DNA from 2 places in the Streptococcus downei MFe28 genome. Region 2 is predicted to be linked to the other one. Evidence: predicted binding sites of a transcription regulator. Region 2 holds the regulator's gene; the other holds the start of a gene.
The links. The regulator NrdR, encoded in region 2, represses ribonucleotide reductase genes. The targets are predictions, from matches to a motif close to ACACNATATATNGTGT.
Positions count from the first base shown of each region.

Region 1: a site for NrdR is predicted at 1,915-1,930, ahead of nrdH (glutaredoxin-like protein NrdH). Genes of this name have one in related genera too.

Region 1 covers NZ_UHFA01000002.1:1,894,407-1,900,080, forward strand. Annotated here, with positions in the region: gene ptsP (phosphoenolpyruvate--protein phosphotransferase) at 1-1,246, opposite strand, end outside; gene DYE66_RS09080 (phosphocarrier protein HPr) at 1,251-1,514, opposite strand; gene nrdH (glutaredoxin-like protein NrdH) at 2,006-2,230, shown strand; gene nrdE (class 1b ribonucleoside-diphosphate reductase subunit alpha) at 2,313-4,472, shown strand; gene nrdF (class 1b ribonucleoside-diphosphate reductase subunit beta) at 4,884-5,674, shown strand, end outside.
Region 2 covers NZ_UHFA01000002.1:914,582-920,255, reverse strand. Annotated here, with positions in the region: gene der (ribosome biogenesis GTPase Der) at 1-240, opposite strand, end outside; gene dnaI (primosomal protein DnaI) at 554-1,453, opposite strand; gene DYE66_RS04500 (replication initiation and membrane attachment family protein) at 1,454-2,623, opposite strand; gene nrdR (transcriptional regulator NrdR) at 2,610-3,107, opposite strand; gene DYE66_RS04490 (response regulator transcription factor) at 3,254-3,943, opposite strand; gene DYE66_RS04485 (YceD family protein) at 4,004-4,540, opposite strand; gene htpX (zinc metalloprotease HtpX) at 4,871-5,674, opposite strand, start outside.

The sequences.
Region 1 (5,674 bases), 980 kb from region 2:
TAGACTTTTCTTCATTGAAGACTGCCTTAGCAGCACGGAATTCTTTAAGCAGGGCAACCATTGGGAACATAATCCGCAGGTGACCATGAACAGAAGCACGAAGAAGGGCACGAATTTGCGTACGGAACATAGCATCGCCAGTTTCTGAAATAGAAATACGCAAAGCACGGAAACCAAGGAATGGATTCATTTCTTTTGGTAGGTCAAAGTATGGCAATTCCTTATCACCACCGATGTCCATAGTCCGAACCACTACTGGCTTACCATTCATACCTTCAAGGACTTCCTTGTAGGCTTGATACTGTTCATCTTCGGTTGGGAAGTCTTGTGAGTCCATATAGAGGAACTCAGTCCGATATAGACCTACAGCTTCGGCACCATTGGCATTAACACCTTCAACGTCTTTTGGCGTACCAATATTGGCTGCCAATTCAAAGTGCTTACCATCAGCTGTTACGGTTTCAGCATCTTTGAGCAGAGCCCATTCAGCCTTTTGCTTAGCATAGGCTTCACCTGCAGCCTTAAATTCAGCTACTTGCTCATCACTTGGGTTAACAATTACTTGACCAGTAATACCGTTAACAGCAACGACATCACCCTGTTTAACCACTTCGGTGACATTATTAGTACCAAGTACCGCAGCGATTTCCAAAGTACGAGCCATGATAGCTGAGTGAGAAGTCCGTCCACCAATGTTAGTAACAAAGGCCTTAACAAACTTCTTGTCCAACTGTGCGGTATCAGAAGGGGTCAAATCGTTAGCGATAACGATTGATTCTTCATTGATAGAGGCTGGATTTGGCAATTTCTTACCTAATAAGTTTGCCAAGACACGCTTGGTCACGTCACGAATATCTGCCGCCCTTTCTTGCATGTAAGGATTATCTTCCATGCCTTCAAAGATGGTGATAAACATGTCGGTCACTTCAGTCAGGGCAGCTTCTGCATTGACTTCCTTGGCCCGGATGGTCTCCTTAATTTGACCAATCATTTCTGGGTCAGCCAGCACCATCAGGTGGGCATCAAATACGGCTGCAGCTTCTTCACCAAGGCTTCCTACTGCTTTTTCACGGATAAGAGAAAGCTCGTCCTGAGACGCTGCTAGAGCTGCGTCTAGACGAGCTTCTTCTGCATCTGTATCTGAAACTGATACAGTTTCAAATGATAAATCCGGTTGAACCAGCAGATATGCCTTAGCAACGGCAACACCATCAGATGCTGCAATTCCTTTTAGCATTTCTGTCATAATCTTATGCCAATCCTTCTTTTGTCATTGTTTCTTCGATAGCTGCGATAGCATCATCAGCATCAGTACCTTCAGCTGAGATAGTAACATCAGCACCTTGACCAACACCAAGGCTCATAACACCCATGATTGATTTAAGGTTTACTGATTTACCCTTGTAATCCAAAGTAATGTCTGAAGCAAACTTGCTAGCTGTTTGAACAAGCAAGGTAGCTGGACGTGCGTGAATACCTGTTTCTGCAACAATGTGGAAATCTTTAGAAGCCATAGTGGTTCTCCTTTTTTCTAATGTAAATATTTGGACTATCTTATGATAACCCTTACAAAATAGGATTATATCACATCACCCTGTCATTTTCAAGACTTAAACCAACTTTACATAAAAAATTGAAACCCTTTTCCCAATTATTTCAGACCGAGTTTTCAAGGCTTCCCTTCAGAAAAAAATTCTTGTTTTTCTGAAAGCGGGCAAGTAATATTTCTAGGCAAGCGACAAAGAGGAGGGGCATTTTTGGCTAACTGTTCTAAGGCTTATTTATCTATATAGAAGAAAAATGCCATTCATTTTAAGGGACAATCTTGCTGAGCCCTTGCTGGGACTAGCCTTAGAATAGATATTTTAATGAATGAAAGTAACCACAAGATGTTGGGGGTTAACTTTAGCTTAAACACAAAATATTGTGTTTTTTGAGTAAAATCGCTTGATTTTTTAGGACGATTTGGGTATCCTAGGAAAGTACTAAATAAGAGGAGAGAACAATGTCACAAATCACATTATTTTCAAAAAACAACTGTATGCAATGCAAGATGACCAAGAAATTCTTGGATCAAAATGGGGCTGACTATGAGGAAATCAACATTGATGAGTACCCAGAAAAAATTGACTACGTTAAAAGTCTAGGTTTCACAGCAGCACCAGTTATTGAGGCTGGCGATGTGACCTTCTCAGGTTTCCAACCAGCTAAATTGAAGGAAATTGTCTAGGGAATAAATAAAATGGCCAAGTCCAGCAAGTGGGCTTGGTCCTTCTTAAGCAAAAATCAAAACGAATAGAGAAGGAAAAACTATGAGTCTCAAAAATTTAGGCGATGTCTCCTACTTCCGCCTCAATAATGAAATTAACCGACCAGTCAATGGCCAAATCCCTCTTAATAAGGATAAGGAGGCCTTGGAGGCCTTCTTCAAGGAAAATGTCCTTCCCAACTCCATGGTCTTTGATTCTATCAGCCAGAAAATCAACTATCTGATTGAAAATGATTATATCGAAGCTGAATTTATTGGGAAATACAAGTCAGAATTTATTGAGAGCCTAGCTAAAGACCTGCAGGAAGCAGACTTTCATTTCCAATCCTTTATGGCGGCCTACAAATTCTACCAACAGTATGCCCTTAAAACCAACGATGGAACTGCTTATCTGGAAAGCATTGAAGACCGGGTGCTCTTTAATGCCCTCTACTTCGCTGATGGTAATGAAGTTTTGGCTCAGGATTTAGCTAGGGAAATGATTGCTCAACGTTATCAGCCAGCAACCCCTTCTTTCCTCAATGCCGGGCGCAGCCGCCGCGGTGAATTAGTATCTTGTTTCTTGATTCAGGTGACCGATGATATGAACGCTATCGGCCGCTCCATCAACTCAGCCCTGCAGCTGTCTCGTATCGGTGGTGGGGTTGGAATTTCCCTCAGTAACCTGCGGGAAGCTGGAGCTCCTATCAAGGGTTATGCAGGGGCGGCTTCCGGCGTTGTTCCTGTTATGAAGCTTTTTGAAGATAGCTTCTCCTACTCTAACCAACTGGGCCAACGCCAAGGGGCTGGGGTCGTTTATCTGGATGTTTTCCACCCAGATATTCTCAGCTTCTTATCCACTAAGAAGGAAAATGCCGATGAAAAGATTCGGGTAAAAACCTTGTCCTTGGGTGTGACTGTACCTGATAAATTCTATGAATTAGCCCGCAAGAATGAGGATATGTACCTCTTTAGTCCCTATACGGTCGAAAAAGAATATGGGGTTCCATACAACTACATTGACATCACTGAAAAGTATGATGAGCTGGTGGCTAATCCTAATATTACTAAGACGAAAATTTCTGCCCGTGAATTGGAAACAGAGATTTCTAAACTCCAACAAGAATCTGGCTACCCTTACGTCGTCAATGTGGATACGGCCAATCGCTCTAACCCGATTGACGGAAAGATTGTCATGTCCAACCTCTGTTCGGAAATTCTCCAGGTGCAAAAGCCTAGTCTGATTAACGATGCTCAGGAATTTGTTCAAATGGGTACCGACATCTCTTGTAATTTGGGCTCAACCAATATTGTCAATATGATGGCCTCTCCTGACTTTGGTCGCTCTATCAAGGCTATGACCAGAGCTTTGACCTTTGTCACCGATTCTTCAAATATCGAAGCCGTGCCAACCATTAAGAATGGTAACGCCCAAGCCCACACCTTTGGTCTGGGAGCTATGGGACTCCACTCCTTCTTGGCTCGCCATCATATGGAATATGGTAGCCCTGAATCCATTGAGTTTACTGACATCTACTTCATGCTGATGAACTATTGGACCTTGGTGGAATCTAACGCTATCGCCCGTGAACGTGGCCAAAGCTTTGTAGGCTTTGAAAAGTCTAAGTATGCGGATGGTACTTACTTTGATAAATATGTAACTGGCCAATTCCAACCAAAATCTGCTAAGGTCAAGGAACTCTTTGCCAAGCATTTTATTCCTCAAGCTGGGGATTGGGAAGCCTTGCGGCAGGCTGTGATGAAGGATGGTCTCTACCACCAAAACCGCCTGGCTGTCGCACCAAATGGATCCATTTCATACATCAACGATGTGTCGGCTTCTATCCACCCTATTATCCAACGGATTGAAGAACGTCAGGAAAAGAAAATCGGTAAGATCTACTACCCTGCCAGTGGACTTTCAACTGATACCATCCCCTACTACACCTCGGCCTATGATATGGATATGCGCAAGGTTATTGATGTTTACGCCGCTGCAACCGAGCATGTGGATCAAGGACTGTCTATGACTCTCTTCATGCGCAGTGAATTGCCACAGGAGCTCTACGAATGGAAAACTGAAAGCAAGCAAACCACGCGCGACCTGTCCATCCTGCGGAATTACGCCTTCAACAAGGGTATCAAGTCCATCTACTACATCCGCACCTTTACCGATAACGGTGATGAAGTTGGCGCTAATCAGTGTGAAAGCTGTGTGATTTAGTGAGACTTATTGTGTCTAAAGCCACTAATAACCCGACAATGCTTAGCTTGGAATTTAAAATACAAGTTTATAACTAAACGTACCAATAATTGACTTGTTCGAAATAAGTTTACTTACCTCAAATCCCCCTTAGAAGAAAAAATAGGGCTATTTAATTTATAGTTTAGGGTGGTAGAGGTGAACAAATTGAACCTAGACGATATTTTCGCTGTAGTGGCATTATAAGTGATACCATCGGTGTCACTTATAATGGATTTTTTGAGACCCTAGGCTCAGAAAATAGGAATGGAACGCCGACGGCGGTCGCTTCCGTCCGCACTACCTAAGAAAATATCAAAATAATAAATTTGATTTAAATCAATATGCCTTCCGAACAAGTCTAATCTATACAACTACTTTAGGAACAATATTATGACAACATACTATAAAGCCATTAACTGGAATGAAATTGAAGATGTGATTGATAAGTCAACCTGGGAAAAGTTGACGGAGCAATTTTGGCTGGATACGCGGATTCCGCTTTCCAATGATTTGGATGACTGGCGCAAGCTCTCAGAAGCGGAAAAAGACTTGGTGGGTAAGGTCTTCGGTGGCTTGACCCTGCTGGATACCATGCAATCCCAAACAGGTGTTGAAGCCATTCGTGGTGACATTCGTACCCAACACGAGGAAGCTGTCCTCAACAATATCCAATTCATGGAGTCGGTCCATGCCAAGTCCTACTCCTCCATCTTCTCGACCCTCAACACCAAGTCTGAAATCGAAGAAATTTTCGACTGGACCAATAATAATGAGTATCTGCAAAAGAAGGCAGAGATTATCAATGAAATCTATCTGCACGGGGGCGCTCTCCAAAAGAAGGTGGCTTCAACCTTCCTAGAAACCTTCCTCTTCTACTCAGGCTTCTTCACGCCCCTCTACTACTTGGGTAACAATAAGTTATCCAATGTGGCTGAAATCATTAAGTTGATTATTCGGGATGAATCCGTCCACGGAACCTATATTGGCTATAAGTTCCAACTGGGCTTCAATGAGTTGTCCGAAGAGGAACAATCCGAGTTTCGCGATTGGATGTATGACCTTCTCTACCAACTCTATGAAAATGAAGAGCTCTACACCAAGACCCTCTACGATGAGGTTGGCTGGACCGAGGAAGTCATGACCTTCCTGCGCTACAATGCCAACAAGGCCCTGATGAACCT
Region 2 (5,674 bases):
CATGGCAATATCTGCCTGGTGCTTAATTTGTTCCATAAAGGGGGCATCTACATCATCAATACCACCCGTATCAATCAGCGAGAACTGGCGGTTGAGCCACTCTGCCTTGGTATAAATACGATCACGAGTCACACCCTCCACATCTTCAACAATGGAGATGCGCTCTCCCGCAATCCGATTAAAAAGGGTCGATTTCCCAACATTAGGACGACCCACAATAGCCACAGTAGGTAAGGCCATTTGTTTTCCTTTCTTTTTTTGTCTAAGGTAAAGTTGGTTACTTGCCTTGACTCTGCCAAACTATTTTTTCTTACGAAAAGCTAAATAATAAAATAAAATTGGAACCCCAACTCGTGCAAGCACCTGCCCCCAAACAAAGGCAGGATCCCCTCCCACAAGGGGTCTGGTTAGATTAAGTAGGGTAAAAATAATGGCTAGAATTAAGCAGAGTATTCGGCCAAAACTCATAGATAGTCTCTTAACAACTTATTGTTACTAATAGCAGATCGCGAGCGAACAGATCTTTTCTTGATGACTTGACTGAAAGTCAGAACTAGCGCCGATTTTCACCTAAGAGGTGGACATCCTCGGCTAGGTAACGGATTCTTTCCATAACTCGTTTGGCCTGCCAAGATTCATCAGCCCCCTTAATGTTACCAAACTTAGCTTCCAAATTAGCTAGGCTATAGTTAGAGGTAAAGAAGGTTGGTAGTTCTTCTAGCATCCGATGTTGCAGGATAACCTGGAGGATTTCGTCTCGAACCCAAGATGTGGTCTGCTCAGCGCCAATATCATCTAAAATGAGGACTGGCACAGACTTGACAGCATCAATTTCTTCCTTGACCTTGCCCGAATTGATAGCATTTTTAATATCAATGACAAAGCTGGGATAGTGAAGCATGGTGGTCTCGACAGCCTTCTTCTCTGATAATTCATGAGCCATGGCTGCCAGCATAAAGGACTTGCCAATGCCCATATCCCCATATAGGTATAAGCCCTTTTGATTTGGGCTGGGATATTGGTCAACAAAATTCACTAGATACTGGAAAACCTGGGACCGCGAACCTGTGATATCCACCTCTTGAAAGCTGATATTTTTATAGGATTTAGGGAGGCTGACCACATGGATCCGATCTTCAATAGCTTTTTGCGCTTGAGCCTGTTTGAGGGCCTTGGTTTCCTTGTAGGAGACATCGGCATAGCCCTCATTCATAATCAAAATTGGCTCGTAACCCTTGGCCAAATAACTAGAGTCGTCCGTTTGAAATTTCTGGCGCTCAAGCAGGTATTGGTTGAATTTGGGCAAGCTGCGTTTGATTTCTGCCTGACTCAGCTGATGGTCTGAAATAAAACTGGCCACCGCCTGGTCCGCCATAATCCGATTGGTCAGATCATCTAGGTTAACCCGACTTGCATGTCCCGTCCGATTTAAGGCTTGTCCAATACTTTCCATCTAGTCACCTCCTCTTTCCAATTTACTCAGCATTTGTTTCTTCAGTTCATCCAGTCTGGCTTGTTCTTCAGGGCTGGTCTCTTCCTTATAGTTTGGATTAGACCAATCCGGCACACTAGAACTGGTCTGCTTGGCTTGTTCTCGCCTCTTCCCCTTAGAATAGGCTTGGCTATGCTGGCTGAGCACCCTCAGAGCGGCCTCCGCACTAGTTGCCTTGCTGGAAGAGACGATATTTGCCAAACTCATCATGGCATTTCGTCCCAAGGTTGCCGACTGGTTGCATTTGAAATAATAGACCACCATGATATTGATGACCTCGTCAAGGAAGTCCATTTCTACCAAATCCGCTAAAATCTTCTTTTCCTTGGCGGTCGTCGTCACCGCTCCCAAACCTGTCTTGACCTTAGCCAAGAAAGTTTCTGGAGTAGACTGCTTGGCCTCACGGATAATGACCCCTTCTTCCCTACTAAAGTCCTCAGCATCTGCCTCTTGCGGTTGCTGGAGCTTGACAAGCATGCGCTTAGGGAGAATCTTATGATGGCTAGCAGTCTCTTTAGCCAATTGATAGGCATCAAACCAGGTCAACTGGAACTTCTCGCAAAGATTATTGAGGGCAATGACATCCTGCTTTTCATGGCCAAAATAAAGGCCATCCAGGGTCATCCGTTGTTTGAAGCTCTCAAGATCAAAATTGGTTTTACTTTGTAGCGGTTGCAGGTCCACCTCACCCTTATCTGAAAAGACTTGAGAAAATTTCTTAGAGAGATTGCGAAGCTGACTGAGATCTGCCATCTCTAGATCGGCCACAGCAACATCGCCAATATGACTTTCCAAGAGGCGACGATAGACAGGATTAGCTAGAAAAGTTTGAGGACTCAAGGGCTCTCTCAGCTCAATCACGTAGTGGGACAAATCCTGATAGAAAGCGACCAGGTCGATGCCGGTTAGAATGGCTAGCGCCTCCTCAAAACGAGGTAAGTCAAAAAGGGTATGGTTAAGAATTTCCGCAAACTTGTGCTTCTTTTGTCCACCATCATAAAAACTAGTCAGATACTGGTAGACCACTACAGCATCGCTACCGACAATGGGAAGGTAGAGCCTGATTAAATTGGTCATGTCCTTGCTGACCTGATTATTCTTCACATAGGAAAAATCATCAATTGGTTTCATCGTTTACCCTATTTTCCTTGTTTTTACTGCGGACGCGATTGGTAATTTGTTGTAGCAGGTTTTCAATTTCATCGACATCCTTGAAGGAGCGATAGACACTAGCAAAACGGACATAGGTAATTTCATCCAAATCGGCCAATTCATCCATGACCAGATTGCCAATGACCTCGCTTGTGACTTCGGAATCGTACTCACTACGAATTTTCTGCTCAATCCGACTGATGACATTTTCAATATCCGTACTAGAAACTGGCCGCTTCTGAGCACTCTGGATAATCCCATTGAGAATCTTGTCACGAGAGAACTGTTCCCTAGTCCCATCCTTCTTCACAACCAAGAGGGGCACTTCTTCAATACGCTCAAAGGTCGTGAAACGAGCGCCGCAGTTGTCGCATTCACGACGGCGGCGAATGGTATTGCCATCTTCGGCCTGACGACTGTCAATAACGCTGGATTTATTATTATTACATCTTGGACAACGCATAGAAACACCCCAATTCTATCATAATTTAGTAATACTTTATTTTACCATACTTTTAGCTATAAAAAAAGGATTGACTCCCCCTGTCAAACCTTGTCTTATCCCTAGCCCCAAGCTGTTTGTTCTTCCATTCCCAGCCTATTTTTGCCCTAATGCTCACGAATCACATAGCCCAGACCTCGTACGGTCTGGATATAAGATTCTTGGCCAGGAATATCAATTTTCCCACGGAGGTAGCGGACATAAACGTCCACAACATTGGTCTCAATGGTACCATCGCTATAACTCCAGACATAATCCAATAATTCTTCTCGCGTCATTACCGTATTGATGTGGCGTAAAAGCGTTGATAGCAGGGCAAATTCCCTTTTCGTCAGGGCAATGGACTCTCCCTTACGGATAACCGAGCGATTGGCCTCATCTAAAATGAGATCCTGATAGGTCGTCCGACTGGATGAGGGCTTGCGCCTTTTCAAATCCTTACGTTGGAAGGTCTCATCAACCTTATCAAGCAGTTCTTCCACCGCAAAGGGCTTAATCAAATAATCATCAGCCAACTTATCTGTCTTGGGTAGAATTTCTGCAACATCTTCACGGTCAACCATCAAGACGACTGGTACCGATTTTTGCTTTTGTAGCTCTTGCATCAATTCCAAACCACCCTTGTCTGGTAGTTTCAAATCAATAAAGATAAGTTCAAAGTCCTTCTCCAAGGCTGTTTTTAGTCCTGATTCTCCATCTTGACTAACGAGTGCCTGATAACCCTTTTCTTGTAGTTTTAAGGACACTAACCGTGATAAACTTTTTTCGCCTTCAATTAATAGAATGCGCTTTGCCATTTCATTACCTCCACATTTTTTGAAAGAAGCTCATCATCCTATACTTCTTCCAGTTTCTTTCTATTCCTCGTCAAATAATCCATTCAGACTGGCAAAAGGATTATTGGCTGCCTGCTTTTCTTCCTGTAGGGCCTGATACTGAGATTCGGTCATAACTGACCAATCATGTCCTGATGGTAAGCTATCATCGACCTTCTCAGCTGCCGTCAATACTTGTAGCGGAATATTCAGCAAAATATTATCCACAACACTCTCTTGCAAATCGATAGTATCGTCCGCTAAGACTAAGACCAATTGTTCATCCACCAAGTCCTTTTTAGCTTCTACCTGGCTAGCTTCAATGAAGACCTCCGATACAAAGGTTCTTTGGTCAAGCTCAACAGGGGCCATGGAACGACTGGAAGGCAGGGTTAAAAGATAGGACAAATCATAATTGAGAAGGAAAAGCCCCTCTTCATAACCGACCAGTCCCTTAGCTCGGACACTCTTTATATCTATAATTTCGGGATTACGATTGATAAGAGCCTCTTTCACATCCAGCTCTTGGTCGAAATGTATACCTTCGGGATTCTTTTTTAAGTCCGCAATATTAAACATAGGTCTCCTTAATCCTAAGTTCTTGAGCTTTAACCTAGGAAAATAAAATACTAACTTAGAACATCAGCTCATGCGACTTGGCTGGGCTCTATGGTGACTAACTCGCTAATTATTCTATATTTCATGGTTGATTTTATTTTCTAAAATCATTAGAAAAACCAGTCTGCCATCGGCCTTGGCCAAGGAACTTGACTAGGTTCTCTTAGAAAATCAATTGTTATTAATATAACAGAAATAGTTTTCATTCTCTTTACAAGAAAACAAAAATCGCCCAACAGAAATGGGCGATTAAGCTTATCGTATTCTTCCAACCCTGGACGATTAGGCTGACTAAGCAGACTCCAGACGGGCAATTCGGTCTGCAATTGGTGGATGGGTAAAGAAGAGAGCCTTCATGCCACCCTTCTTCTGGGGGTCATTGATATAAAGAGCCGCACTAGCATCATCAACATGCTGCTGCATGGGTTGCGATTGATCCAGCCTCCTCAAGGCATTGATGAGCCCCTGCGGATTTCTGGTCAATTCTACCGAACTGGCATCAGCCAGGTATTCGCGTTGACGAGAAATGGCCAACTGGACCAGACTAGCAGCCAAGGGAGCCAAAATTAGGGCCACCAAGGAAAAGATGAGTAAAATGACTCCTAGGCCTCCACTATCGCGATCATTGGAGCGACGACTACGGCCACCGCCCCACCACATCATGCGACCACCAATGCTAGAAATCAAGGTAACAGCAGAAGCTAGGGCTACTGCTATCGTTGAAATCCGAATATCATAGTTGCGAATGTGGCTGATTTCGTGACCAATAACCCCCTCTAATTCTTCACGATTAAGAACCGCCAGAATACCAGAGGTAGCAGCAACAGCCGCATTCTCTGGAGAAGAGCCCGTTGCAAAGGCATTGAGGGATGGATCGTCGACAACGAAGACTCTCGGCATGGGTACTTGGGCTACCATAGCCATGTCTTCGACAACATGGTAGTAATCGGGATAGTCCTGCTCCGTGACCTCACGAGCATTATTCATGGACATAACCACATTAGTGGATTGAAAAATCATGGAAAAGGCATAGATGATCCCGATAATTAGGGCAATGATAGCCCCAGCCAACAGGCTATCCAACCAGAGGTAGCC